Regions from separate parts of the Lactobacillus sp. C449L genome, predicted to be linked through region 1. Evidence: riboswitches for the same ligand, from Rfam matches in the RefSeq annotation. Region 1 holds a riboswitch; the other holds the start of a gene.

The links. A riboswitch is a leader RNA that binds a small molecule or an ion and turns the genes downstream of it on or off. The one in region 1 is predicted to bind thiamine pyrophosphate.
Region 2: another riboswitch for thiamine pyrophosphate. It lies ahead of AC2JF9_RS03180 (ECF transporter S component); the one in region 1 lies ahead of AC2JF9_RS05800 (ATP-binding cassette domain-containing protein).

What each region holds. Positions count from the first base shown of each region.
Region 1 is NZ_JBWXGA010000003.1:20,368-35,592, forward strand. Features, by position in the region: gene AC2JF9_RS05775 (two-component system regulatory protein YycI) at 1-700, shown strand, start outside; gene AC2JF9_RS05780 (MBL fold metallo-hydrolase) at 716-1,513, shown strand; gene AC2JF9_RS05785 (S1C family serine protease) at 1,583-2,794, shown strand; gene rlmH (23S rRNA (pseudouridine(1915)-N(3))-methyltransferase RlmH) at 3,285-3,764, shown strand; gene AC2JF9_RS05795 (energy-coupling factor transporter transmembrane component T family protein) at 3,877-4,530, opposite strand; gene AC2JF9_RS05800 (ATP-binding cassette domain-containing protein) at 4,541-5,908, opposite strand; TPP riboswitch at 5,944-6,033, opposite strand; gene AC2JF9_RS05805 (helix-turn-helix domain-containing protein) at 6,183-7,121, shown strand; gene htpX (zinc metalloprotease HtpX) at 7,181-8,074, opposite strand; gene AC2JF9_RS05815 (LemA family protein) at 8,092-8,661, opposite strand; gene AC2JF9_RS05820 (SLC13 family permease) at 8,778-9,878, opposite strand; gene AC2JF9_RS05825 (iron-sulfur cluster biosynthesis family protein) at 10,067-10,423, shown strand; gene AC2JF9_RS05830 (hypothetical protein) at 10,602-10,742, shown strand; gene AC2JF9_RS05835 (HNH endonuclease) at 10,860-11,786, shown strand; gene AC2JF9_RS05840 (BspA family leucine-rich repeat surface protein) at 12,063-13,907, shown strand; gene AC2JF9_RS05845 (SLAP domain-containing protein) at 13,980-15,225, opposite strand, start outside.
Region 2 is NZ_JBWXGA010000001.1:662,327-677,551, forward strand. Features, by position in the region: gene AC2JF9_RS03110 (DeoR/GlpR family DNA-binding transcription regulator) at 81-845, shown strand; partial or broken gene AC2JF9_RS03115 (bacteriocin immunity protein) at 850-1,228, shown strand; gene AC2JF9_RS03120 (GntR family transcriptional regulator) at 1,273-1,998, opposite strand; gene AC2JF9_RS03125 (nucleoside hydrolase) at 2,011-2,931, opposite strand; gene rpiA (ribose-5-phosphate isomerase RpiA) at 3,040-3,732, opposite strand; gene AC2JF9_RS03135 (Dps family protein) at 3,857-4,327, opposite strand; gene AC2JF9_RS03140 (MFS transporter) at 4,450-5,637, opposite strand; gene vprA (vinyl phenol reductase) at 5,648-7,084, opposite strand; gene AC2JF9_RS03150 (SDR family NAD(P)-dependent oxidoreductase) at 7,100-7,834, opposite strand; gene AC2JF9_RS03155 (FAD-binding protein) at 7,847-9,322, opposite strand; gene AC2JF9_RS03160 (LysR family transcriptional regulator) at 9,424-10,290, opposite strand; gene udk (uridine kinase) at 10,471-11,112, shown strand; gene AC2JF9_RS03170 (cupin domain-containing protein) at 11,166-11,654, opposite strand; gene AC2JF9_RS03175 (tyrosine-protein phosphatase) at 11,680-12,426, opposite strand; gene AC2JF9_RS03180 (ECF transporter S component) at 12,549-13,127, opposite strand; TPP riboswitch at 13,171-13,262, opposite strand; gene AC2JF9_RS03185 (M42 family metallopeptidase) at 13,331-14,416, opposite strand; gene hpt (hypoxanthine phosphoribosyltransferase) at 14,659-15,225, shown strand, end outside.

The DNA of each region.
Region 1 (15,225 bases):
TAGCATTCGTGCGGAAATGCGGGCTGACGGAATTGATGTACCACTACATATTTCTCATAAGCAGCAGTCTGGTTATTATCTAGCTGCCAAGAATCGAGACTATCTTTCCGCTAAAAATAGCAATTTAACGCAAGTTACGACGCATTATTCAAAATCTGATAACTCACTAACTGGAACGCCTAAAGCGATGGTTTTACTTAATGGCAGCCATCAGAAAGTTTTGCAACAGTTGGAAGACTTTAAGAATAATCCTGCCAATGTCCCTTATGGAAAAGAATTTACTTATGCCCCAAGTATGTCAGGTGAAGGTACTTATTGCTATGTGCAAAAGACTAACTATGGACAAATTTATGATAGTGATGCGCAGTTAACAATTAATGTGAACAACGGTCAAATTACTAATTATACAATTTCATATATGGGTCCAATTAGTTCAGTGCGTGAACCGCAATTAATTATTAGTGCCTGGCATGCGGTCAAGGCAATGTATACAGATCGAGAAATTGTTAATAATTCGCGTGTAATCCAAGTTAAACTGGGCTATTCCAAATTAACAGAGGTCCGTGGCAGCACGATATTATTGCCGACGTGGCTGATTTTAGTTGAAAACAAAACCACTAAGAATATTACTGTTAAAAGAGTCAATGCATTTACAGGGCAAATTTTGCAGAGTGGCTCATATAATGTACAGAAAAACTAGAAAGGAATAGACAGTGTGCGGGTTTCTGTTTTAGCCAGCGGTTCAACCGGCAATACTAGCCTGATTGAAACCGAACAGCATAAGATTCTAATGGATGCCGGTTTATCCGGTAAAAAAATCAAAGAGCTACTAAATGAAGTTGATGTCGACATTAATGACATTGACATGGCTTTTTTAAGCCATGATCATTCTGATCACAGCAAAGGGCTGGGTGTGTTAATGCGCCGTTATCCCAAAATTGCAGCATATGCTAATAGGGGAACGTGGAAATATTTGGATGAGACGCAAAAAATTGGTCAAATTCCACAAGCGCAAATGAAAATAATTGAACCAAAGCAAACCAAAACTTTCGGTGATGTTGCCGTCACTGCTTTTGCAACTAGTCATGATGCAGCTGATCCGCAATACTATGTTTTTGCCAGTGGTGGAAAACGAATAGCTTTTTTAACGGATACGGGTTATGTTTCGCAAAAAGTTAAAGACGTGATTAAAGATGCAGATGCGTACATGGTTGAGTTTAACTATGATGATATGATGCTGCGCAATGGCCCTTATTCTTGGAGTTTGAAACAGCGAATTTTGTCAGACGTCGGGCATTTATCCAACGAGGATGCAGCACATGCACTTTTAGATGTAGTCTCTGATAAAACCAAACATATCTTTTTAGCTCATCGTAGTCAGCATAATAATACGGCTAAGCTGGCTTACGATACGGCTAAACGGATTTTACTTGATGGTAGTGCTAATTTGTCAAACGATGCTGAAATTATTATGACTGATTCTGATGCACCAACGAATTTAGTGAAAATTTAAAGATAAAATCACATATTTTTTAAAACTTTGTTAGTATACTGGATGAAGTCATGTAAAGGAGATTATAAAATGGACAATCGAAATTCAGGGCATAAGCAAAATGGTCTTGCTAGAACCATTATTGTTGGTGCTGTAGCAGGAATAATCGGTGGCGGCGTTTCATATGTTGCGCTTGACCAAATTAATAATGCAGATTTGAATAATAACAATGCTCAGACCACAATTACTTCTAGTAGTTCGAAGACATCAAAAAACAGTGCCAAAACTAGTGGTACCATGACTCCTGCATATAATAATGTTAAAGGAGCTGTTGTTTCAGTTATTAACTTAAAACGTCAGTCAACTAGTAGTAATAACTCAGTATTTGGCATTTTTGGTGATGACCAAGATGACAATTCCAAGGGCAAAGGCAAACTGCAAACCTACAGTGAGGGTTCCGGTGTTATATACATGAAGTCAGGAAATAAGGGTTACATTGTAACTAATAACCATGTTGTTTCTGGCTCGGACAAAGTTAAAGTGATGCTCTCCAACGGTAAGTCTGTTAATGCGCGCATTGTTGGTACAGATGCTACAACTGATCTGGCCGTCTTAGCAATCGATGCCAGCTACGTAACCCAAACAGCTGAATTTGGCGACTCTAAGAGCCTGCAGGCTGGTCAAACGGTTATTGCTGTTGGTTCGCCGCTAGGCAGCGAATATGCTTCAACTGTGACGCAGGGTATCATATCAGCTCCAGCTCGTAACATTACTACTTCTGCGAACCAGCAAACGGTTATTCAAACTGATGCTGCAATCAACCCGGGAAACTCAGGCGGTGCTTTAGTCAATTCTGCTGGGCAAGTAATTGGAATCAACTCGATGAAACTGTCCCAATCAAGCGACGGCACTTCTGTTGAAGGAATGGGCTTTGCTATTCCCTCAAATGAAGTGGTTAACATTGTTAACCAACTTGTTAAAAAGGGCAAAATTGTTCGTCCCCAACTTGGTGTAAAAGTAATTGCTTTGCAAGGAATTCCTTCAAGTTATAAAAAGCATCTGAATATTAAGTCGAACTTGAAAAGTGGTATTTATGTTGCGGAAGTCAACAAAAATAGTGCAGCAGCTAATGGCGGGATAAAGGTTGGCGATGTAATAACAAAAGTTGATGGTAAAACAGTGACTGACGTTGCTTCGTTACACGGCATTTTGTATAATCACAAAGTCGGTGAAACAGTGACTTTAGCTATTAATCGTGGTGGAAAAGAAATTAATCTCCATATCAAACTAGAAGCAAATTAGTCTAAGGAATATTCATTAATTAGACAAAAAGAAGGCTATACTAAGCGAATCTAATCGTATGTATAGCTTTTTTGTTAACAAAAAGTATGGGAAACATAAAAAAGTTCGTTTTTTGGTGCTGTCAAGTGATTTTTTTTGACTAAGAACTTGTTGATAACTGTGGATAAAAATGTGGATTGTGTATAAAAGGGCTTGAAGTTAATTGGACTAGCTGTGGATAACCTGTGAATTGTGTGTAAACACCGTCTGAGAATAATTAAGTCAAACAACTGTTCAGCAAGCTATACTAGTGTTTACAAGCAAAAGTTTGTGAAATTTGGTAGTAAAAAGTGAACTTGTGGGTAAATTTATCCAATAAAAATAAAAACTTTTTTGAGAACACAACCTGTCCGCCTATTTTTAAATAGAACCACAAAATGTAGTTTTTGGTTGTACACAGGTGTGGAAAAAGCAGGTGGAAACAATGAGAATTAGGGGATAAAATAGAACTATGAATATCAAGATTATCTGTGTTGGAAAACTCAAAGAAAAGTATTTTAGAGATGCAATTGCTGAATATCAAAAGCGCCTCAGCCGTTTTGCGAAAATAGAAATAGTTCAAGTGCCCGATGAAAAAGCGCCTGAAAAGTTTAGTGATGCTGAGCAAGAAAAAGTGAAGGAAATCGAAGGACAGCGTATTTTAAGCAAGATTAAAGCTAAAGAATATGTTTATGTTACCGCGATTACGGGAAAAGAACGCTCGAGTGAAGAATTTGCTCATGAATTAAAGAATTTAGCAACCTACGGTCACTCAGATGTTGCTTTTGTGATTGGCGGTAGTCTTGGCACTAGCGCAGCTGTTAACAAACGCGCGGATGATTTAATGAGCTTTGGCAAATTGACGATGCCACACCAATTAATGCGGGTAGTTTTGATTGAGCAAATTTATCGTGGTTTCATGATTAATAGTGGTAGTCCGTATCATAAGTAAAAGACTGTATGGCTTAAATTTGTATGCTTGCTAGAGGAAACAAGGTAGTTTTAAATTGCACTACATTATTACGGTAAATAAAAATGGAAACTAACAAGTTTCCATTTTTTATTTATTTCAAGGTAAAAAGGGCAAAATTAGTAATGAGCAGTAGTCCGCCGGCTAGTAGCCAATCACTTAGTTTGACTGGAATAGCAACAATAATCGCACGTTTTTCGCCCTCTTTAAAGCCGTGTGATTCCATTCCTTGGGCAAGATTTTCAGCTGAATTAAGGGCGACTAAAATTGCTTTAAAGTAAAGCACTGGTGACCAAAAACTAAGGTAGACGCCGCGCATCATACCAGCAGCGCGGATTTGTTTGACTGCTTCTTTCATGCGGGGAACAATATTAAGTGCTGCTAAAACTCCATAAGCGAACTTACTTGGTAAATGAAAGTTTTGTTCAAAAGATTTAGCTAAATTTTCAGCGGTTGTCCCGATTGCTACACAATAAATTGTTAAGGTGTAAACATAAACTCGGCTGGAAAGACTCAATGCATTTTCAAGGTTAGGCTGAGGAGCAAACCAGTAGAGGGTTGCGAAAATTGTAAAGGCCGCAATTAACGGTGTTAATAATGTTATCAAAAGATTCCTTAACTTAATGTGTTTATAAATAAGATATATAATTGAAAAAATAATAACTAGTAAATTAGTTGCTAGGCTACTTTTTAAGGATAATTCTACGGAAATAACTAGCGCTAAGATAAATTTAAAACTGGGATTCATAATCACTGCCTCACTTATTCACGTAGGTAAGATGTTGATTTTCGAAAACTAAGTGGAAGTCGCACCAACTGGCTAAATTAGTCAATTCATGACTAATAATTAATAGGGTTTGCCCCCGTTTTTCCTGACTTTCTTTGAGCAAGTGCATAACTTTTTGAGCAGATTCGCTGTCGAGCCCACTTAGCGGTTCATCAATTAATAAAACTTTTTGATCGGCAATCAGCATTAACAAAATTTGCAGTTTCTTCTGCTGACCTCCTGAAAGTGAGTAAACAACTTGGTCCATGGTCTGGTCTAAATTAAGATAATGCAGTGAATCCGCAATTTTTTGGTCAGTGTAGAAATCATTGGTTCGTTGCTTTTTGCTTAAATTGATTTCGTCTGCAACTGAAACGTTAATAAACTGGTCACTTGCAGCTTGGAAAATTTGTCCAACTTTCAGCAGATATTTACGAGCCGATAAGTTACGAATCTCCTTGCTAGAATATGTTATGCTGCCGTTATAGGGCAACATCTTTGTTAGTGCCTTAAAAAAAGAAGTTTTGCCGACACCGTTTGGACCAGTAATAAGCGTTGTCTTGCCAGTAATAATATTTAAATGGTCTTGCTTTAGCAGCAAGCGATTTTGATTAATTTCGGAATTAGCAAGAGTAAAGCAGGTTTTTTCGGTGGTCGGGAGTTTAAAAGTATAATGCTGAGGTTGGTCGTCTGCTTTTAAAATAGCATCTTGTTGATCTTGGTTTAGCTTAATAATATCTTTACCTGTAAAGGTAAATAAGTAGTCACAAACGTCTATATAGTCGCTTAGAATGTGATCACTGATAACAATTGTTTTCCCTTGGTCACGCAAGTGGGCTAATTTGGTAATTAAAAACTTACGATTAGTTGGATCGCAACTGGCAAAAGGCTCATCCAGCAAAAAAAGGTCAACGTCCATTGCAATCAGGACCGCAAGTGCTACACGCTGTTGCTCCCCACCAGACATGGTTACAATTTTCTGATCAAGTAAGTCATTAATTTGGGCAAATTCAACGGCGTGCTTAAGTCGCTTTTGGTAGTGATCACGATCAACTTGTAGGTTCTCTAGTGCAAAAATAATTTCTTCGCGTGGCGTTGCCATTGTAAATTGCTCGCCTGCGTTTTGAAACATCATCGCACTCTTAAGCCCGTTTAAGTTGATATTACCTGTAAGTTTGCCAGCATATTTCGGGTAAAGAGAAGCCAAAATTTTTAAAAGTGTCGATTTGCCACATCCAGTTGGTCCTACTAAAAGGGAAAATTTGCCAGTCGGGATAAGCAAGTTAATATTCTCAAGAATTACATGGTTTTCATCATATGAAAAAGTTAGGTTTTTAGTTGTAATCAATTTTCTAACCAATCTAAAAAATCGTCATGGCAACCCGCCAGACGACTTAAAAATTCAATGATTTTCCCTTCGCTGGCATTATCCATAGCAGGTTCAACGGGTATATTCTCAGCCTTACGGCACCCCTATATTTCAGGTCAATTATACCTAAAAGGCATTTCCTTGTCTAGCAGCTCTGATAGCTAAGCTTGACTATTAACTCATTAAAGGAAAAAGATATTATTAGAGAGATTTTTTGCTATATAATAAAATTATGAAAACAGATTATTAACAAGAAGGTGACGGCATGGCAGCAGTTAAGCTAGAACAATATTTAGCCAGCATTTTAGAGTCAAGCAGCAGCGACTCAAACGAGGTGAGCATAAAGCCAGGCAATAAAAATTTTGACTTATTTATGGCGCACTTAGAAAACCACAATACAGGTATTCATCGCTATCAAACTACAAAAACGACTATTCTTTATGAAGTTGATGGCACGGCTAAAGTCAAAATTAATGGCCAGATTTTGACTTTGGCTACGGGTAACATAGTGCTTTTACAAGCAAAATGCGAATATGAAGTAACTAAGCAGGATAAAAAAGATATTCTAGTTAAACTTGAATTTAATTCGCAGTTTGATTGGCAAAGTTTTTTTGGCAAGAGCTCTATACTTAACGCGCAAGAAGAGCATGCTGTTCAGCAAGTAACTGACGCTTTGGCAACTAACCGTTTGTTAAGCTTAAAATGTTCACAAATGTCGCAGACAGCGCAATTGATGAAGAAAATCATCGATGAATATCTAAACCAGAATATGTTCACGCACAGTATGATTATTGCTGAACTAAATATGCTCTTTATATCTGCAATTAGAAATCAAGACTTAAAAACTGCAACCGCCACTACGCCTAAGTTTGCGCAAACTGCTCTTGAGCAATATATTGACGCCAATTTTACTGATATCACTTTAAAAGAAGCAGCTGAACATTTTGGACTAAACCCTAATTATTTTTCTAGTATGGTTAAGCAAAAAACTGGTAAGAGCTTTGTCGAACATGTTGATGAAAGACGAATGCAAGAAGCACGCAGTTTGCTTGCTCGTCCTGATATTTCAGTTAAAGATGTGATTGCTAGGGTCGGCTATAATGGTAAGTCTTTTTTCTATAAAAAATTTAATGAATATTATCATGAGACACCAGTTCAAATGCGAGCGGAGCTATTTAGGCAAGCTAATATTAACCTAAAATAACCGCCAAAATGATAAGTAAAAAAGCTCCCGAAAAAGGGAGCTTTTTTAAGTAGGATAAACTACATTTTTTCTAGTCTTTTAATGCGGTCAGCGGTTGGAGGATGACTATCAAAAAGATGAGTAAAACCGTGTTTTTTACGCAACGGATCTTCGATGTACATTCCAGCACTGCTGGGATCGACTTTTTTCATTGGATCTGAACTCTCGATTTTTTGCAAAGCAGAAACTAAGCCATGTGGGTTACGGGTTAATTCGACTGAAGAAGCATCGGCCAGATATTCTCGATTGCGTGACAGTGCCATTTGCGCCAAACTAGCACAGATGGGTCCCAGAACAAGAACAAATAAAATTGCGACAATTTTAAAAATCATAATAACTGTGTTATCGCTGTTTCGATCCTTGTCCTCATCATCAATCCACCAAATATAGCGGCTCGCAATTCCCGACAAGTACGAAATGACGCCAACTAAAACAGCGGCAACAGTCGACACGAGGATGTCATAGTTTCTGATATGAGAAATTTCATGACCTAAGACGCCTTCGAGCTCTTCACGATTCATCATGTCAAGCAATCCTTGCGTAACAGCGACAGCAGAATGATCGGGATCACGACCGGTTGCAAATGCATTAGGACTAGGATCATCAATGATAAAAACCCGTGGCATTGGTATTCGACCAACCAGAGCCATGTCTTGCACAACATGCCATAATTCTGGATTGTCTTTTTCCTGAATTTCTTGAGCATGATTTAAGCTCATAACCATATTGGCGGGGTTGGGTAGAACAATTAACATGTAAATCGCACTACAAATCAGTGCAACGACTAAGCCAAATAAGGGTTGGTCATTCCAGATAAAGCCAATGCCAGCGCCAACGAGTGCTAAAATAATGACGAACAAAGCCATTATAACTGTCGTTTTCCGCTTATTGCTGGCAATTTGTTGAAATAACATAAAAACCGCCTACAAGATTAAAACTTAACTTTTGGTACTTCTTTTTCTGCTTCACTAGCTTGCAAGTAGTCAACCTTTTTAAAGCCGTGAATGCTAGCAACCAAGTTGGAAGGGAAGGTTAACAGTTTTTGATCATAAACAGCGGCAGATGAGTTGTAAAGCTGTCTTGAGTACGCAATTTTGTTTTCAGTATTTGTTAGTTCTTCCTGTAAATTGGTAAAGTTCTGGTTAGCCTTTAAATCAGGATAGTTTTCTGACAATGCAAAAATTGATCTTAAGGCATCAGAAATTTGATTGGAAACTTTTAGAGTTTCAGCGTGGTCATCACTAGGAATCGATGTTAACTGACTACGTAACTGTACGACTTTTTCTAAAGTTTCGCTTTCGTGTTTAGCATATCCTTTAGTAGTTTCTACTAAATTAGGAATTAAGTCATTACGACGTTTTAATTGTACGTCAATTTGGCTCCATGCCTCGTCAGTGTACACTTTAGCCTTTTGCAAGCCGTTATAAATACCAATGTAAATAGCAATTAGTAAAATAAGGATAACAGCAACGATAATCCATATTAAAGTTGTTTTTGACATATTTTTTCCTCCATCTTAACTATTCAGTCAATTATAACTGATTATGTTCTTTTTGGGTATAAAAACAAGTTAAAACCGTCATTTCTGGTGGATTTTAACTTGTTATTATTCATTTTTTATACTAATAACAATATCAGGCCGACAAGAGTTAAGACAAATAAACTAGCGTATTGCATAAGCAACCAGTTCTTAAAAAATTTTCCTCGTGATACCGTGGCGTGTTGAGTAAATGTTTTAAGAACAAGCATATTCGCCATTGAGCCAATTGGTGACCCAAAGCCACCAATGTTGGAACCCAAAAATAACGCCTTGGCATATGGCGTAAACTTTCCAACTAATATAGTAGCTGGTACGTTGCTAATAAGTTGACTAGAAATAATCGACGTAAAATAAGTAGAAATTTCTGAATTGACCATCGTGTGAATGAGTGCTACTAACATGGGAATTTGTTGAATATCACTGATAAAAATAAAAAAGCAGGTAAAGGTTAAAAGCAGAGCGTAGTCAATTTTGAGCAAGATTCTAGGATTAATTATTACAGCCCAAATAATCGCAATTACCATTGGAATTGCTACATTAATCACTTTGAAGACACCCAAAAAGAACAGTGCGAATATAACGGTGGTAATAACAGTTAGTCTAACGCTGATGTCAATTTGCTTAATGTCTTGAGTAGGGATTGTTTTGCGCGGTATAAAGTGAAAAATGATAAATGTGATTACTAATGCTGAAAGTAGGTATGGTAAAGACCAAGAAAAGAATTCAAGAACGTTGACAGAGTACTTGCTGACCAGAAAAATATTGTGTGGATTGCCCCAAGGGGTGAAGGCTGCTCCGATATTAGCCCCCATTCCAATTAACGTAATGGGCAAAATTTGCGGCAAATCGCATCTTTTTGCAATGCTCAAATATAATGGAATTAAAGTCAACGCGGTTATGTCATTGCCCAAAAACATTCCGGAAATAATTGCCAACAGAGTAAATAACATGTCCAGTTTTTGCATATTGTTAGCAATACTGGTCAACTTGTATGCCAAAACATCAAGAACGTGTAAATAGGCATATATTTGAATGATGATTAACATTGTCGCTACAGAAAATATTGTATGCAGGTTAATATCTTCAAACCGAGGTCTAGCAAAAAAAAGACTGATGACAGTTATTACAAAAGTTATTTGCAAGATTCTGTCACTATAAATCTTTTTTAAGACGGTCATAAAATGTCCCCTTTCACAAGTTACAATCATCATATAATCGTTATGTCCATTTTGAGCTTTTTTATAAATGTTCGCAATATAAATATTCTGTCAGAAAATAACCCAATACTATAAACATAAATTTTGACTTCATAAGTTAATCTACCCTATACTTGAGAAAACAGATAAAGATTAGGGGGTAATTTTATATGAGTAGTTCAGAAACAGTGAAAATCAATATTAAATCCGCAGCTGCTGATAAGATTAAAAGCCAGGTTAAAAATGGCCAGGTGGTTTTATTGTCGCTAAACGATGGTTCAAACAAATATTCAGATGTCGGTGGCAGTTGTGCAGCGGGTTCACGCTTCCAATTTGTAATCTTGAATCAACCAGATCCTGAATTTTCAATTAAAGTTGAAAATAATGCTGGTCTTGCTTTATACACCAGTCCTGCGGAGATGCAATATCTCGGAAGTAGTTTGGTTGCGGATATTAAGAATGCCGCGATGAGCTTGTCAGATGATAGTGGTGTAATTGATGGTGCAGTATCGATCAATGAACACTAGGCAGTAATGAATGGTAACTAAACGTATTTTTTATAAGTAATGAATTAGACAATCAAATATGATTGTCTTTTTTGATTGTCTCTTAATATCAGCAGCTAACAAGCAAACCCTTGCCTCATTAACCTTGACGTGGTAAACTATATAAGATTTTCGAAAATCTGAAAGGAAGTATAGTACTATGCGTAAGGGTGAAAATTACAACACTGGTTGTGAACCAAACCAAAGACCTAAGAACAAGAAGAATGGTAAAAAGCGCGTTGCTCACGTAGCAGCAGTTGTTGCTTTCTTGAACAAGGCTAAAGCAGACGAAAACAAATAGTCTGTTGCTAAATAAACTTAAAAGGTGGATTACTAAGTAATCCACCTTTTTTTATCGGGTTAATTTGAGTAAAATTAAATTGAGAACTAGTTATTGCCAGAAGGAGAACGTTTTAAAGTGAAATTTCAATGCAGCGCGTGCGGTCTGCGCATCAATTCGAGACATTTTAAACAAAAAGGGCTGATTAACCAACAGTTGACTAGTATTTGTGATTTGTGCATTCAACGTGGTAAAGATGCTGCTAATTTTTCCAACACCGCCATCAGCGTTTTTGCTCAGGGGCTGCTTTACACTTTTATTGGCAAAAATGATGAAGCAGAAAATGATAACGATGAAAAAATATTGGTTGCTACTAAAGAAAACCGTAAGCGGTATGAAGCATTCATTCAGGATTACGATGGCAACGAACTAGCTCAGCAGCAACTGGCTAGGCACAATTTTAACCAGGCAGTGATTGATAGTGAAAGTGGGCAAATTGGCTTTGTTCCAAGTCTTGATTTAACCTTTGCCGAAAATTTAGAAAAAATGGGGTTAACTGTAGACTTTAAGTTAAATGAAGTTGACTATATTGATCGGGAGCGGATTCGCGCTAAATATAAGTATCGTTGCCAATATTGTGGTCGGCGCGGGCGTAGTGTTGATCACAAGGACCCGGTTTCTTTGTCACACAATAATGACTTTGATAACCTGATTTTGTCTTGCCAGGAATGCAACCGAATTAAATCTGACATGCCATATGAATTGTTTACTAAGTTGAACGATAAGATTCAGAAAATCAACCAAAAGCTGGTTAAATATGAAAATGCTCTGGCAACACTAAAAGGCGAGTTTGAGCAAAAAAGACGTGAACTAGCTGCTACAATGCATCTTAAGGGCGTAGTTAATGACCCAGAATTAAACCAAATGCGTAAACAAAACAAGAAGCTGCAGGATGCCATTGACAGCCTTGAAAGTGACTATAACGAATTGCGAATTTTGCGGGAGCAGCACTTTATGACAGGTTGGAAATTAATGCAGGAGAATGAAAAAGAAGATATTATCTAAAAATTATCTGTTTCAGATTATACAGATCGCAATCAACAAGAAAAGGTTAATTCAGTGAAACGAATTAGCCTTTTTTATATTTTATCTTAACAGTTTAGTCGCCTAGTGGGAAAGTTATTGTGGTGAGCCGCGTAATGGCCGTATTAAGTGTCATACTGCTTTTTTGAATTTTTGTTGCTTACAAGCGACAGACTTCTTTTTAAGTTAGACTAATATTTAACTAATTTAATCAGCAAAATCGGTCTATAATGAGGGTAGAAGAAAAGAGGCTGAGATATGAAACCGAATAATTTAACTAAAATCAAAAAAACCAGTTTGGGTCTTGCAGTAGCCACGCTTGGTTCGTTGTGGATGGTCAATGCGGCAGCCGCTGTAAAAGCCGATTCAGAAAATTCCGTCGGCTCATCACCGATTAGCACCACTGATTCTAAATCTGATGTTGGTTTGTGGACTGGCAAAGACGGTGACTGCATTTGGAAATTTGATATAGTCACTAGAACGCTGACGATTAGCGGGCCGAATAAAACGAGTCAGCTTTCAAGTACACCTTTTGCAAAGGAATTTAACTGGTCTAACAAAATCGAGCATATCGTCTTCGAAGCACCTGTCCAACTGGCTGCTGATTCAAAGGAAAAATTTGCAGAGCTCCGTAGTTTGCGAGATATCAAAGGACTTGATAAGGTTGATACTAGCCAAGTAACTAATATGTCATTATTGTTCACCAATGACAGTTCTTTAACCAGTGCAGATGTGAGTCATTTTGACACTAGCCAAGTTACTGACATGAGCCAGATGTTTGAAAATACTAAACTGACAGAGATTGATTTAAGCCACTTTAACACGGATAAAGTTACAAACATGAGTGGCATGTTTAGAGCTTGCGATATTAAGTATGTCGATCTGAAGAGTTTCAATACCGGTAAAGTCACTGATATGAGCTCTATGTTTGCATCTAGCTCAATAGAACGGCTTGATCTTAGTAACTTTGATACCAGCCAAGTTACTAACATGGCAGGGATGTTAGCTGGAACCAAAGTTAGTCAATTAGATCTTTCTAACTTTAATACCAGTAAAGTTACTGATATGAGTAACATGTTTAGTGGAAACACCAACTTGCAGAGTCTGGATTTGAGTCATTTCAATACGGCCAATGTTACTAACATGGCGAATATGTTTGCATACAGTTCTCTAACCAAAGTAAACTTGCAAAACTGGAATACCAGCAACGTAATCAACATGTCATACATGTTTTATAATTGTCCTAATTTAACCAACTTGGATTTAAGTAGCTTTGACACGGGCAAGGTGCAGAATATGTCATACATGTTCGCAAAATTTGCACATTTGGAGCAAGTTGACCTAAGCAAGTTGAATACTCACAATGTCAAAAACATGCAGGATATGTTTGCTCACAATCCAAACTTGGTCAATTTGGATTTAAGCAGCCTCGACACGAGCAACGTCACCAAAATGACAGCTATGTTTCGAGGTGACAGTTCGTTAGCTTCAGTAAACTTAAAGGGCTGGGACACCCACAACGTGCAATACATCGATTCGATGTTCAGGGGCAACAGTAGTCTGACCAACATTGATTTAAGTCATTTTAATACTAAGAATGTGACAGAAATGTTTGGCATGTTTAAAGGCGCCACAAGTATAAAGCGAGTTGATTTGCATAGCTGGGACACCCGTAAAGTGGAGAGAGTCGCCCAAATGTTTATGGATTGTCCTAACTTGGTTTTTGCAGATTTAAGCGGTTGGAAATTGCCAAAACTGTATGATTCGACACGAATGTTTTATAATGATCGCCGACTTGCTGGTGTTGACTTAAGTCATTTCAATATTCATAACAGTCAAATATTGGCAAATGCTGGTAACGCTAAAGGCTTTGTGGTTAAACTAGGACATTACCGCTTGCGTAAGAGCTCCGGTGTTGGTCATGGCTTTAAGCATATTCGGGCCGTTGGCAAGGGTACGATTAGAAAACCCAAGGGCAAGAAATATACTGAAAAACAGCTGTTGCAGCTTTATAATCACTCTGCCAAAAAGAGTCCAATGGAAGTTTACGTCATGTATAACGGCAAGAAACCGCAGTTTCCTGAAGGTCTGACAATTAATTAGATTTTAAAAACCAGAAAAGGACCAATCTATTAAAACCTTGGATTGGTCCTTTTTGTTTGGTAATAAAATTGGTTAGTCCCCCAGTGGATAGCTCATTGTAGTAAATTGGGTAATGGTCGTTTTAAGATACCAGACCGCTTCTTTTACTTGTGCAACTGTAGCTTTGTCATTTTTAAGAATAAGAGAAGCATTGGTTAGTGCACACTCATAATTTGCCATCAACTCATCATACGCACTACGACCGTATTTCTCTTTTCCATCATTAAATAGTTTCAGCAATTCTTGCTTGTCAGCTTCTGAAGCAATCTTCTGGTCACTTTCAGCTTGCTTGGCGGAATTAATTAGCTTTAGTTTAATTCCACTAGTATATTTAACGTCACTTACCTTGATAAAGTTATTGCCGTAGAGTAATTTTTCATTTTGTTGGCGTGATGTAGCCTGATCCGCATTTGGCGCAATAGATTGTTTATCGTCAATAATAGTCTCATTAGTATAATTTAGACAATGATAAAATAGTTGAGCCTTATTTTCACTAGGGACCCAGAGATACATTAAGCCGTCAACCGTAATGTCGCCGTATTTGGGCTTTTTCATTTTTTTGCTAATTGCTGTTCCTGAAGCATCGTAAAGTTCAACGCTGTTACCAGACAGCGGCTGAACGTAAGTGTAAATTAGATCCTCATAATTAACAATTGGCAAGTCTCTTTTTAATGAAATACTGTTCTGTCTAACATATTCATCTGGATGATCATGCAGTCTGAAAATATATCCTTCAAAGCCATCGTTTGCATAAGGAATCACGGTTAAATCAACTTTAATCTTCTGGCCTTTCTTAAGGGTATGTTTATAGGAAACCAAGTTAACTGGAAATGTGAAGGTCTTTTCGAGCACGGTTGCAGTGACAACACCGTTATAGCGTGCAATATGACCATCAATGTAACTAACATTGGCGGCATTGATATAGCGGTTGCGACCCAAAAAATAATATTGCTTTTTATTTATTTTATGTGTCGGCAAGTATTTCACCTGAAAGTGACGTGCCCAATCATTTTTATAAAAGAAATACTTGGGTGCCTTTTTTGCTGATTTAATCTTGCCCTGGTATTTAACAATCGTGTTTTTAGCTAGCTTTTTACCTGTCGCCTGACCATTTTTAGTGTACACAAGCGAGTCACGGTTTAAAACCAGTTTTTTCTTTTTGATATTTCGCTTATTTTCAGTTGAAACTACAGCTTCGTTAAGATAATAGCTGTGAGCAAGTCGGTAATACTTTTGGCCTTTGATTTTTCTGATGCCGTAATAAGAATAGCTATTTGCC
Region 2 (15,225 bases), on a different contig from region 1:
ACTTAAGTTGTTATCAAAATATTGGATAATTTACTTAAACTTACTGAAAAGAGTGCTAAATTATTTTTAGGAGAAGTAAAATGACTCAAGAAGAACGAATCCGCGAAATAAAAGAGCTATTAAATAAACGTCACCATTTAGTTACTCGAGATATAGCCGAACACTTTAATATTTCCTTTGATACTGCTCGTCGAGATGTATTGCGAATAACTTCAACTGGTCAAGCTATTCGTGTTCACGGTGGTTTATTGGCAAATAATCAAGATGGTGTACCTAATTTTTTAATGAGAAGCCAAATTGATTCCCCAGTCAAAACTAAAATGGCGCAAATGGCATTACGCTTTGTCCATCCTAATCAGTGTGATTTTATCGGTCCATCTACTACACTTAAAAAACTGTGTGAGCTCATTAACGGGATTAATTTGCAAATTGTAACTAATTCAATTGATAACTCATTAGAGTTAATGCAATCAAGGCAGCCAAGCGTACGTTTACTGGGTGGGAAGATTGATAAAGAGCATCGATTCAGCTATTCGGTGACCTCATTAAAAACACTCGAACGTTTGAGTTTTAATACTGCCTTTATTGGGGCATCAAGTGTCAAGAGTGATGGCATTTATTCAAATAGGATGAGCGATTCTGAACTTATTAGAACTGCTGCGACACGAGCAAAGCAGGTAGTTGTTGTGGCCGAGCAATATAAGTTCAACAGTCAGATTACTTCTCCATTTATGTCGATTCCCTTAAGCAAAGTAGATGTTTTAATAACAGATAGCTCCTTGTCTCAAGAGATTAAACAAAAATTTTCACCGCATACCCAGATTATTTCGGTGCTAAGGAAGTGAGGTTATGATAAATTTTTTGTTCTTTTTTCTTAAGAAAAAAGAACAACTAACTAAAAAAGTACCGCAAGAATTAGATCAATTCTATGATAGTTTTTTAGTGATATCTATAATGAATTGAATATTGTAAAATATCGGCCAATTCGTGATGCAATTAGTTTAGTAATGCGCAAATTTGAAAGCGACGATCATCCCCTATCCTATATAGGAAAATTAGTGATGTATATTCAAGCAAGCGTTGTTTTTCAGCAACTGCATTAACCGCTAATCAACAGAAACTGTTACAAAGCTTGTCCTACCAAATAAAGCATATTAATTTAAATTATGTATATTCGGAAGAATCACAGATTTCTGTCAATTTACAAATATTTAGTTTTTTCCTTTAGACAAAATGTATCCAAGATAAAAGACGAGCTGTTGCTCGTCTTTTTTATTTATTTAAGTTAACGAAAGTATTAAACTTCATGTACTGATAGTGTATTCTCATCGTTGAAACTTCAAACGGCGTTCCATCGTCAAGGAAAAATATCCCTTCAATGACTCCAACTGGCTCCGTTCTTTTCAGGCTGAGACGATTCTGATCTTCCTCACTGGAAGATTCAACCGTGATGTTGAGAAAGGCCTTGGTGACAACTTTATTCTGCGTATCTTCTAGATAATTAAACAGTGATTTCTGCAGGTGATCGGGCTTTAACTCCGGAACAATTTTAATAGGTAAATAGCCGGTTTCAATTAAAAACGGCTGTTCATCAAGTAAACGCAAACGTTTAAATTCATAAACAAAATCATCTTCATTCAAAAACAAGTCCTGCTTAATTGCTTCAGGAGCCTTTATTACACTAAAATCTAATAGTTTAATTCCTTGCTTTTTACCGGGAACTTTCAAGCTATCAGTTAACCCCAAGTTAGAACCTTCATACCGAAATAAAGACTGATTTTTTAAATAAAGTGGATTAATAAAAGTGCCACTTCCTCGTTTCTTAAATACGATTCCTTGCTGAGATAATAGCTCCATCGCCCGTTTCATTGAAGAACGACTAACTTGGTAATGCTCGGCAAGACTTCGTTCATCGGGAAGACGCATTCCTTTATATTTATTATTTAAAATATTTTGTTTTATATCGCGCATTACTGTTCGATAAACGAAATCTGTCATTTTTTACCTCAATTATCTTGTTTGCTTAATTTGGTCAATAAACCACTTAACAAAAGTAGCTTGATTAACTTCTACACCGACTTTTGCATTAGCGGAGTGTTCAAAGAAATTATCAAAATCAATCAAAGAAGCACCATAAGCATAAGGACTCTTAGTATCTACAACAACATACGCATCTTTGAACGTATACATTTCGGGATTAAGTAGCATCCCCGCAGCCAGTGCATCGTAGATCTCACGTCCATTAGTATCAGTTTTATCATGTAGGTGAGTTAAAATGTGATATAGCATATCTCCAATCTTGCCCATATGCTTAACTTCTTCAAGCGTCTGCGGAGTTACGAATGCTTGATGACCTAATTCCAGCGGTGCTAGCATAATTTTTACGCTACTTGAAAAAACAATCTGAGCGGCTTCCGGGTCACCAGCAACGTTGTATTCACTGTACGGTCCCCAGTTTCCTCTACCAATCGCTCCACCCATAATTACCAACTTTTCAATTTTTGATAGGTCTTGCGGATATTGTCTAAAATACAAAGCAAAATCAGTAGCTGGACCAATTTGCATCAATGTAACCTTTTCAGCACTATTGGCAACTACATCATGAATTGCCTCAACTGCAATTCCTGGTTTAAGCAACGACATGTCCGGATCGGGAAACTCAAAACCGTCCATTCCGCTTTTACCATGAACATCCGAGGCATCAATTGACTGACGCATTAATGGGCAACTAGCTCCAGAAACCACTGGTACTCTAGTTCCTAAAAAAGTTTCCAATTTCAAAGTATTGACCAGAGTTTTATCTAGAGGGACATTACCCCAAGTTGGAACAATTAGCTTTACGTCAAGTTCAGGCGCAAACAAAGCAATAGTCAGCGCAACAACATCATCTATGCCCGGATCAGTGCTGATGATCAAAGGTTTTTTATTCATTGAAATTCCTCTTTTTTTAAAAATATAAGACCATCATACCAAAGATAATATATTGATGCTCTCAATTACGAAAATGCTGATAAGTATTCACCAAATTCACGGTTAACTTTAACGTTTACGGTCTTCGATTATCCCGTTTGAATGAGCAATAATGACTTCATCACACATATCTAGAAACAGTCCATTTTCGACTACTCCAACAACTTTATCTAAATAGTCTTCTAAGCCATAAGGTACAGGAATAGGATCAATGTCTAGGTCAATAATGTAGTTGCCATAGTGCGTAACGAATCGTTTACCATTATCAATACGCCACTTGGGATTTAATCCATCTTCATGAAACAAGCGAAAGTTCTGTTCACAGGAAATGGGAAGAACTTCTACTGGTAGCGGAAAACCGCCTAAACGATCAACCAATTTGGATTCGTCAACAATCCAAACTACTTTTTCAGAATTTACAGCGACATTTTTTTCCATGGTCAAAGCACCACCGCCACCTTTAATGCCATCAAAATTGGTAGCAAATCTGTCCGCTCCATCGATTGTAAGATCTAGTTGATCCACTTCAGCTAGCTCATTAACTTTGAAATCCCAACTCTCGAGCTGTTTCTTACTGCGACTTGAAGTTGTTACAACTGCAGCTAATTCGAGTCCCTCTTCTTTTTTTCGTTTGCCTAGTGCATCAATTAAAAAAGCTACTGTCGACCCCGTACCAATGCCAAGCTTCATTCCGGATGTTACCAAACTGGCTGCTTTCTCAGCGGCCTGCTGTTTTAATTTGTCTTGTTCTTTTTTATCCATTTTTTTACTTTCTTCATATAATAATTATCTATATTCTGCAAATCAACTACATTATAGCAAAGATCAACTTAAATGAAGACAGCAAAAAAAGACAGTTTTAAAACTGCCTTTTCATTCAAAATTATTATTCGGGATCAATTTCAGGTGCTTTATTAATTTCACCAGACATCATCCAAATTCGTTTCTCAACATCAGCTAAGAATCCAGTTAGCATATCATTAGTGGCGTAGTCGCCTTCTTCATCGCTTACCTTGATGCCTTCCCTATATAAGTCGTCAAGATAATGGTAGCCATCAATAATCTTCGCGTAACGTTCATCAATTGTTTCATTCCAGTTGCCCTTCTCATCTTTAATATGAGTTTTTTCAGCAATTTCACTCAAAGTTGAAACTGGGGAACCATCCAGAGTAATCAAGCGCTCAGAGACTTGATCAAGTTGATCAGCAAGTTCATCCATCACTTTATCTAAATATGGGTGCAACTTCAAAAAACGGTTACCACGCATGTACCAATGGTGTTGATGCACTACCATGTGCATTTGCGTTAAATCAGCAACTAGTTGATTCAAGATTTCTTTAGTCTTTGGATATTTCATATAAAAATGCCTCCCAAATAAAAACTATTGTTACATCTTAATTATATCCAGTAGTGCAATTAATTACTAAAATAATGTTTGATTGCTTTTTTAAAAACCGATAGCTGAACCTTCAGACGCCACTAATTATTTCTTACTATGTTTTTTTGAAATCTCGTCATTAAGCAAATTATTCCAATAAATAAGGCCAAAATTCCACTAGCAGAAAATACATTTAAGCCAAGTATTTTAACTAAATTTGTTAACGGATTGATGATCAAGGGGCTAATTACGCCACCAACCGAATATATTGCGACGTATACGCCCAGTGCCATAGAAACGCTATTGTCATCAACTGAAATTGAAATCAAATAAGGGAATTGTCCCATTGCAATACTCATCGCTGCTCCTACTAAAAAACTGCCAATAAAAACAATTAAGAGGGAATGAAACAGCCCAATTAACAAATACGCTACGCCATACATTAAGAATGAAAGTGCAATTGAGGAGTATTTGAATTTCTTGCCAATAATGCCAACAACTAATCCACAAAGCATGCCACCAATTAGCGAAATTGTCGAAGTAAGAGCCGCTTGCGAAGTCGCACCCAGATTTTCCTGGACCACGAATAATGCGATATTATTATTCAAGACATTGTTTAACAGCATGGTCAAAAACGCCCAACCAGCACAGTAAAAAATATATTTACTTAAAGTTATTTTTGCACTAGAAGCATCTTTTCTTTCCTGATCCAAAATTTTTGGCTTAAACGGTAATAACGCTATCACAACGACAAGAATCAAGAGTGAAAAAAGATATATCCAATAATTGTTGACCCAACTACTCTTTGCCGCAAACTGTCCGCCACCCATAATAAATACGACTCCGCCGATATTAATAAAAGTGGTTGATAACCCCATCGTTGATTCTCGTTCTTTTTTCGGTAAAATTTGGGAAATCAAAACTTGGGTCAAATTAGTACACGCCCCTTGGCCTAAACCGACCATGCAGGAGCAAAATACTAAAAAGATAAAATTATTATGAAACAATAACGGTAACAACCCACCGACTGCAACCAGAATAATTGATGAAACCGTCAGACTTTTCAAGTTAACCTTGCTTGCAGTTAGCTTGCCAATTAGAATTCCGGCAACCATCATAAATAGGTTAGGTAAAGACGTCAACATCTGCACGCCTGTATTACTCAAAGCAAATACCTTTGCTAGCGCGGCATACGACGGTGTGATTGCTAAAGAAGCCATGCCCATCAAGCTAACAGCTAGAACCCCAATCCTAGTTTTGGTTACATATGTCTTTTCCTGATTATCCATCAATCAGGCCTCACTTTACGATACTTTCTACCGCGTTCCGGCCAGAAAATACTGCATAACCAGCAGTACTTCCCGGTAAAGTTACCGCGTAGGTATCACCAACCAGCATTCCAGCAGAATCATTGCCAGCCGCATACAGACCAGAAACAGGGTACCCATACTTATTCAAGACCTGATTATCATTGTCAACACGAATTCCACCAATAGCACAAGCCATGCCAACACCTAGTTCAACAGCATAAAATGGGCCTTGTTCAACTGGGGTAAGATACTTTTGATTCTTGCCAAAATCAGTATCTTCTCCCCGAGCCGTTAGCTTGTTATAGTGACTGATTGTAGCTTGCAAGTTTGGCAGATTAAGCTTTTGAGCTAACTCCTCAACAGTATCTCCTTTGGTGAGGTACTTTTCATTATTAGCTAAATCACGATTGATTTCCTCAACCAAACAATCAAATTTATCTGGCGAAACTGGCGAATTACCAACTTCCTTATATAAGCCCACATTAGTTAAATAATCCACAGCCTTCTGACTTAAAATTGAAAAAGTTCGTGACTGAGTTAGGATTGCACTTCCTGCGTGACACATATTGTCATTGACATCTTCATTAATAAAACGTTCACCACGTTCATTAACCCATAAAATGGCTTCCTGAGTTGCCGCAGCCGCAAGCTGTGCAGGCATATGAACATATGCTGGCCGTGTTTTATCCAAAATTGCTCCGCCACCATATTGGATTGCTCCCATTTGGTAATGCTCAGCGCCAGCTTGCCAGGCCATCTGCATGCCGTCACCAGTTGACTTGCCATCGCTAACTGATAACAAACGAGCAGTAAACGGTGACCTTTTCTTAACTAAATCTGGATTATCGACATAACCACCAGTTGCCAGAATGACATTGTGCGTTAGAACTTCTCTTTCCTGTCCAGTAGCCTCACTTTGCACAAGTAGACCGTTAACATGACCATTTTCCTGCAAAATCTTCTGCGCACTGACACTGGTTACAATTTCAATCTCATACTGCTTAGCCGTTTGTTTTAGCTGCTCAATTACTGCGTGACCACCGCCTGAAAAAGTATGAATTGTTGGCCAGCTTTTGCCCTGGGGACCGACTTTGCTGAATTCAACCCCAAGTGAATGGAGCCAGTCAATTGTTCTACCACTGGCCGAAATATACTTTTTCAAATGAAGAGCATTGGCTTCATAGTGTGAATAGTTAAGCTCATCCTGTAAAAGCTTAGTAGAATTAACTTTGATATCTTCCTTTTTTTGCAAATAACTATCAACACCCATGGCTCCTTCAACGTAATTGCCGTCGCCGCCGAGTGTTCTGCCTTTTTCAATTACCAAAGTATGAAGATTGTATTCACCTGCGCTGACAGCAGCAGAAAGTCCTGCTAAACCCCCACCCACAATTACTAAATCGTATTTATTTTCTTTAGGAAACATTTTGTAGCCTCCTCCTTACTTCAAGCCAACGGAAACGCCACCATCACTTAAAATGGTCTGTCCAGTCATAAATGTGGCTTCACTAGCTACAAAAACGAAAACTTTAGCAACTTCTGCGGCAGTTTCAGCACGTTTCATCGGAACCGTTGGCAAGACCTTTTCCAAAAAGCCGCCTTCATTTAATGCAGTTTTGGTTAGACCAGGAGCAACACTATTAACGCGTATATTTTTATCAGCATAATCAACGGCTGCAGCTTGGGTCATACCAATGATGCCATTTTTAGCTGCATTATAAGCACCCATGCCACCGGGATTGTAAATGCTACCCAAAGCGGTGGTATTAACTATTGAGCCGTATCCTTGTTTTAAAAACAAGTTAATTTCTTCGCGCATGCACAGAAAAGTCCCACGAAGATCTAAATTGACTGTTTTATCAAAGTCATCGTCAGTAAGCTCGGCGAATGGTTTCAGTATACCACCACCTGCATTATTCATAACGTAATCAATTTTGCCATACTCTGAAACTATTTGGTTCAAGCTACTTTTGATACTTTCTTTATCCATTACGTTTAAAACAAGACCTGATATTTTACTTTGATATTTATCATTCAACTTGGAAGCGACTTGAATAACTTCTGGATTATAATCTGTTAATACCACGTCACTACCCTGTTTAGCAAATTCATCACTAATTGCAAAACCAATTCCTTGGGCAGCCCCAGTAACAACAGCAACTTTTCCTTCTAACATTTTTATATCCTCCTAATTCAAGCTTTTAATAGCTTCTTGCGCAGCAATCCAACCTGAAACAAAGGCAAAGCCGTTGGCAATACCTTCATAACTTGGATAGCCATCTGAGTAAAGTCCATTAACATTATTGCCAACAATATATAAATCACTGATTGGTGACCCATCTTCCCTAACTGGCTGGCAATTGCGATCAACATTAACGCCATCCAAAGTGCCTAAAATAGCACAATGCTCAATAATCGCATAAAAAGGACCATCGTGTACTCCAAACAGCAATTCATCGGACGACTTTAAAAATGTTTCATCATTATGCTGATCAACTGCATTATTATACTTAGCTACGCTTTGTTTGAGTGAATCAACCGGTAAATGCAGTTTTTGCGCCAATTCTTCAAGGCTGCTTGCTTTAACCACCTCACCAGATTCGACAGCGGCATCAAAATCTTTTTGAATATTTGGTAATGGCCCAACCGTAGCTTTTGGTGTTTCACCCACATCACAAAATTGCCGTTCGAAAGTATCTTCGAGGTTTACTTCAGTTGACTTAAAAGTATCTAAAGTAGCTTGGTCTAGCAAAACATAGTATTTGCCATGAACGTTATGTGCCGCATTTCCCCACATTGCAAAGTCATAAACAATGTCTTCGTTAACAAAGCGATTGGCAGTCTGGTCTAGCCACAAAAGTGGCAAATTTGTTAAAGCTTCAACTGAACTGTCACGTTTCATCGGATTAATGTTCATGCTAGGGGCACAACCATGAGCAAATAACACTGGAGAGTGACGAATATCAGCACCAAGTTTATGAGAAAGCTCAATGCCTGTGCCAACAGACTTGCGTTCCCCTAAATTTAAAAACTCAGATTCATCAGAGTATTTTTCCTTGAGCATACACTCATTACCACAGTATCCACCATCTGCAAAAATTACTTTTTGAGCTTGAATTTTAAACTTTTGCTTCTCAGCATTTTCAGCAATTACTGCTTTTAAACCATTGTTGTATTCAATGTCGACTGCGGCAGCTTCAAGAAAAACTTTATTCCCAGCGGCTTCAAACTTTTCAGAAAGTTTGTCCCAATTAGTCATTTTCTCTTTAAAACTATTAAATTTATGATAAACGAGAGGATCATCTATGTGGGCTTTTTGCTCGCTCTGTTCCACTGTTACTGGTAAACCCATCTCATCTAATCTTTTAATATTTTCACCAGACATTTTCAAAAAGCGGCTCAATAATTCACCATTTACGAAGTAATGATTATAATCCGTCAAGCCGTTAAAGGCTTCTTGGTAGCCGTAGTCAACTTCTTTTTTATTTTGCTCCTCCGAGTTGATAGCGAAAACCCCGTGGGCACCAAACTTTCCTGCACCCCCAACTTTATTGCCTTTTTCTAATAAAACAAACGGAATTTTCTTTTGATATAGTTCAAAGCATGCAGAAATTCCTGATGAACCAGAACCTACAACAACAACTTTAGTAGAAAAAAAATCCAATGTAATCTCATCCTTTCATCGGTTTTGTGATTTTATTTACAATTGGATTTTAAAGCATTTTTTAAGTAAGCGCTAACATATTTAAGTTATTGTCAATAAGCTTAAGTTGTTGCCACTTTTACCAACTTCTTTAACTCACTTGACGCACTCAAATTAAATGCAACTACAGTAGTAAAAGCATTTGCTAAATGTTTGGGCGAAACACGGTATGTATTTTTGCAAAAGGGTGGTACTACAAATGATTTTGGCACCATTGTTATACCTCCTTTAAAGTTAACATTTAAACATGCCGCAGCAAAACTATTTACTTCAGCAATTTGACTGTATTTCCATCCTTCTTTGCAATAAGTATTAATAATTGAGGTTTGAACATCCGTTATTCCTGTTGATTTCCAGTTTTGAGTATAAAAAACACTGCTTTGAGCCAATTCTTTTATATTATTCTGATATTTATCAACTTCCATCTGATTAAATAGTAGGTCAAAACTGACTTTTTTAAGTGGCAAATACTCAATCTTGTTGTTATTTGTAAACGCAAGCTGAAAACCTATAAGCAAATCATAATTTTCATTAATTAATCTGCTAATTCCTGAATCAAAATTTTCTTCATCAAAACTTGTCCAACATTCCTTAGGAAGCTTGGATGCAAACATCGCAGCCTCATTTTCAAGTCCCTGAAGAAAATGTATCCTTATAAGCTGATCTACATGCGGATCTGGGTGACGCCATATTTCAGTATATAAATTGACAACTTCTACAGCTCGACGATAAAATTCTTTGCCAGTCGGCGTCAACGAAAACTTCCCAGCTGAGCGGTTTAATAGCTTTTGCCCTAATTCATTTTCTAACTTCTTAATTGCCGAGCTAACCGCAGTTTCAGATACATAGTTTCTTTTAGCAGCAGATATAAAACCACGAGTTTGGACAACATCGATAAAGTATTTAACTGGCATTAGATTATAATTCATTTTTTTCACCAATTTTTCTAGACAATCAAATTATTATTTTCACATATTATGTTATCGAAATATTCTCATGAATTAAATAGTATGATTAACAATTCTACGACAAACATCAATTTTACCCTCAATGTTGGTAATTCAAGGGAATTTACAGTAAAATGTTACTTGATAAAAAGGAGTGTCTTCATGTCTAAACTAGAAAAGCCTATTGTGATAGGCATTACCGGTGGTTCAGGTAGTGGTAAAACAACCATTGCTCGTAAAATCGTTGATCAGATGCGTGAAAATGAACACGTCTTAATTATGACGCAAGATTCTTATTACAAGGATAATACTGGTATTCCTATGGACATCCGAGAAAACATCAATTATGATCATCCGGATGCATTTGATGTTCCTTTGCTGGAAGAGCAAATTGGTAAATTGCTTAAATATGAGTCAATTGAAATGCCTGTTTACGATTTTAAGGAACACACTAGAAGTCAAAAAACGATTCACATTGAGCCAGCAGATATTATTATTCTTGAAGGAATTTTAGTACTTGCAAGCCAAGAAATTCGCGATTTAATGGATATTAAAGTGTATGTTGACACGGACGACGATATTCGCTTTATTAGACGACTTGAACGTGATATTAAAGAGCGTGGTAGATCAATTGATTCAGTTATTGAACAATATCTTGATACAGTTAAACCAATGTATCATCAATTTATCGAGCCAACTAAACGCTATGCCGACATTATTGTGCCTGAAGGTGGTGAAAATGATGTGGCAATTGACATGTTGACCACAAAAGTTCACTCGGTTTTAAGTCAAAATACTAGATAGCAAAAAAGGAACCAAATCTACTTTTCAGATTTGGTTCCTTTTTCTTTTTAGTGTTAGTCAATTGCTAACCGACTAATCACTTCCGCGTAGTCAGGATATTGCTTTAACAATTGAATTTTGTTCATCATTTCAAAGTCATGATAATCAAAGCCGGGAGAAACAACACAGCTAACTAAACAAAAACTATCCGACTTAGTCACTTCGGAAGCAAAAATTGTGTTCTTTGGCACCTTGAATTGCATCACTTCGCCTTTAGTAACATCTTTCCCTAGCTTAACAGCCGAGTATTTTCCTTCAGGTGAAATACAGTGGATAGTAATTGGCTCGCCATCATGGTAATACCACAATTCATCATGGTTTAGACGATGGAAATGTGAACAACTAGTATCGTCTAATAAAAAGTAGATTGAGGTGTAATAATAGCGTTGACCTTGACTATCTTCAGCATAAAACTGTTCGTCACTTGTATAAATTTGCCGAAACCAGCCACCCTCTTGATGAGGTTCAAGGTGCAGTTTTTCAATATAATCTTCACGTTTCATTTTAGAATTTTCTCCTACTATTGAGTTAAACAAGATAAATTTCTTGCATTCGAGCTTTAAAGTCAGTTGGTAATTGTAAGCCCTCAGTAAAGTAACGATTAAAGTCACCATAATTTTTAGCAACTGTTTGGAAATAGCGCTCTAAGTATTGACGTTCAACAGTTAATGCAATAGCAACATCCTTTAAGTTAGCAGAAGTCACTTTATCTTTTAAATAATTTAAAATTTCTTCATTGGCTTCTTTACGAGCATCAATTGTCTTTAAGTAGTCAGTAAAGATTTGATCATCACTAACATCTAAACTTTTTAAAATTAAGGCCGCGCCCACTCCGGTACGATCCTTTCCAGCAAAGCAGTGAAAAGCAGTTGGAACGGGGTTTTCAATTAAGCTCATTAAAAATTGACGATAGCCCTCTTTAGCTGATTTAGATAATGCCAGTTCTTCATATGTCTTAAGCATATCTTCTTCTACGTGGCTATTGGCAGAAATAATTTCATCTACACTTGCTTGGTTTGTTCCACTGTCTTTTAAAACGTCAAGCACAACATAATCAAGACCTTGCCAGAGATAGTCAGGATATTCTGCACGTTCGTCCGATCCACGGAAGTCAACTAGCCGTTTAATCTGATACTGATTTTGCACAGCATCCTTTTGTTCAGCAGTTAAGTCAAACAACTGACCGCAGCGAAAAAGCAAGCCTTCTTTGACCTTTTGCCCATTTGCACTAATATAGCCACCTAAAGAACGCCAATTTGTAATCTCTTTTGCCATAGTTCTCCTCAAATTTATAAAAAAGCTAATTTTTCCTTATAAATTACTATTATAAGTTTTATCGCCGTTGCCGTCCATTTATTCCAAAATAAAAAGCACTCCAAAATGAAGTGCTTTTTATTTTAGTCTAATTTTGGCTTTAGTGCTCGATCAAATAAGTTTGTTATCAGCTTGACCAAAACACCATCAAAAACTAATGCTGAAATAATAGCAGTAATAAACATAATTACACGAAGTTGAACACTGTATTTACTCCATCCATATAAGAAGTAAGATGGTATATAACCACCTAAACCTGCAAAGAAAGCACCAGTTAATACGCTTTGCCATGAAAACCTCTGGTAACGCTCTTTTTTAGGAAAGAAACCAATCTCGTTAGTGGCTCCTTGAATGAACCCAGAGAGAATAGTGGTCGCACCCCATTGTCCTCCAATTGCCATCTCAACAACGGCTGCCAGCAATTCCCCAATAGTACCCGAACCAGTCGTAGGCACAAAATACATTGCCAATGGTCCAGCAATTAACCACAATCCAGAAAAAACGGTATCCGTTACCGGAGCATAGCCAGTGGGTAGCAAAGCCATCTTAACTAGGTTAAAAGCCCAATTAAAACCATACGTATATATTACTCCCATAACAATTGCAATTAAGGCAATTAAAATAATCGATTTAACATTCCATTTTGACGATCTTGTAAACATAAAAATACTCCTAACCAACTAATAAAGTCAGTAGGAGCATCATAAGTACTTTTTAACACTTCCCTAGCGCAGGTATTATCCCGTTCAGGTTCAGAGGGTATTTCTCAGCTTAATGTGGCACCCCTAGCGACTCTTTTTTTAAGTTTTATACATTATAACATACATTACTAATTTCATTTGCCGATTCTGACATACCGCGCTGACTATTTAAACTGACTAAAACCAGCTAGCTTTTCTTTCGTTAAGTCACGAATAATAGCAAGAGTTAAATTGACGGATGCCTTAAAGTCCTGATAGGCGCTAAAGCAATATGCTGAATGCTCATAACGAACTGGAATGCCAATAACAATTGTTGGTGCACCATTTTCATAGTAAATCGCCGCACCATCTTGTCCACCACCAGTTCGAACCGAACGCGTATAAGGAATATTGTTCTTATCGGCAATCTCACAGGCGTATTGCTGAAACTTCGGATTCGGTAAAAATGAAGTATCCATGTCTCGCAACATTGGTCCACGTTTTAGTCCAGTCTGAGAAAGCCATTCTGGTGTAAAAGTATCGTCAGCAGGACAAGACTCAAGGACAATCGCTAAATCCGGCTTTACGGCTCTTGCAGTAACATAGGCTCCGCGCAGTCCCACTTCCTCTTGGCTTGATAACGCTGCAACAACATTGAAATCAGTCTTTTCACCATTTAAATTGTCAAGAACGTCTGCCATTGCGGCAGCTCCGAAACGATCATCGAAATCCTTGCCAAAGAACAAGCCTGATTTTTCGTTATATTCGCATTTTACGTCAACAAAAATCGGACAGCCAGTATCAATTTTGTAGTCATTAATTGTTTCTTCTCGCGAAGATGAACCAACATCAATTGACATATCAGCAACATCTGGCACATTGTCAAGCTCAGCATCAGTCATAAAGTGCGGTGGTTTGGTCGCCACAACTCCAGGAATATACTCGCCAGCGCGGTTTTTAATTCGTACACGTAAAGCGGGAATGTTGTATTTAACCCAGCCACCAAGTGGCACGAATTTGATCATACCATTTGGTCTAACAGCTTGGGCAATGAAACCAACCGAATCCGAATGAGCATCAAGTTGAATAACTGGACGATCAGGTTGATTATCTTTTTTGGAAGCAAAAACGTTAAGCATTCCATCTACTTTAACGTCTGCAAAATCTTTTACAGTATCAGTAAATAGTTTAACGAATTCTTCTTCAAAGCCAGAAGTTGAATTAGCATCTGAAAAAGCTTTAAGCATTTTTATTTCTTGTTCTTTTTCCATTAGTGTATTGACCTTTCATTAGACTAAATTCTTAATTTCCATTGTAGCAAAAACCCTGCTAATTAAACCATCAATTTAAGCTATTTTTCAGATAATCTTACTACTTTCTTTCAATAAGTAGTTTTTGTACGTAATCTAGCCAAAAATGGGGCAAAAATGTTGAAAAACGTGGTTTTTTTAGATAAAAATGCTATAATCGAAATTATTAGAAAATTTTAGTTTTTAAATTGAAGGGTAGATAAATGCCGAAAAGTGACAACATTGATAGTATTATTGATCATAAATTGTTTACTACAAATGATATACATAAAATGTGTATCAAACTTGGTAAACAGTTGACTGAAGATTATGCTGGGAAAAATCCACTAATTGTTGGAGCACTCAAAGGAGCAATTTTCTTTTTAACCGATTTAGTAAGGGAAATGGATGTTAAAGCCGAAATCGACTTCATGGATGTGTCCAGCTATGGCAACGAATTTGAATCATCTGGCAAAGTCAAGATTATTTCTGATTTGGCAACTGATGTTAAAAACCGAGATGTTTTAATCGTTGAAGATATTGTTGACACCGGCCTCACCTTGAATTACATGAAAGAGCTACTCAATAAGCGTGGCGCTAAAAGCGTTAAGTGTTGCGTACTGTTGAATAAAGAAGCTAATCGGAAAAATGAGGTCAGCGTTGAATACTATGGTTCAAAAGTTGGCAATGAGTTTGTTGTTGGCTATGGGCTTGACTTCATGGGCTTTTATCGCAACCTTAACTATATCGGTGTTTTAAAACCGGAAGCAATTAAACTTGCAACCAATAAA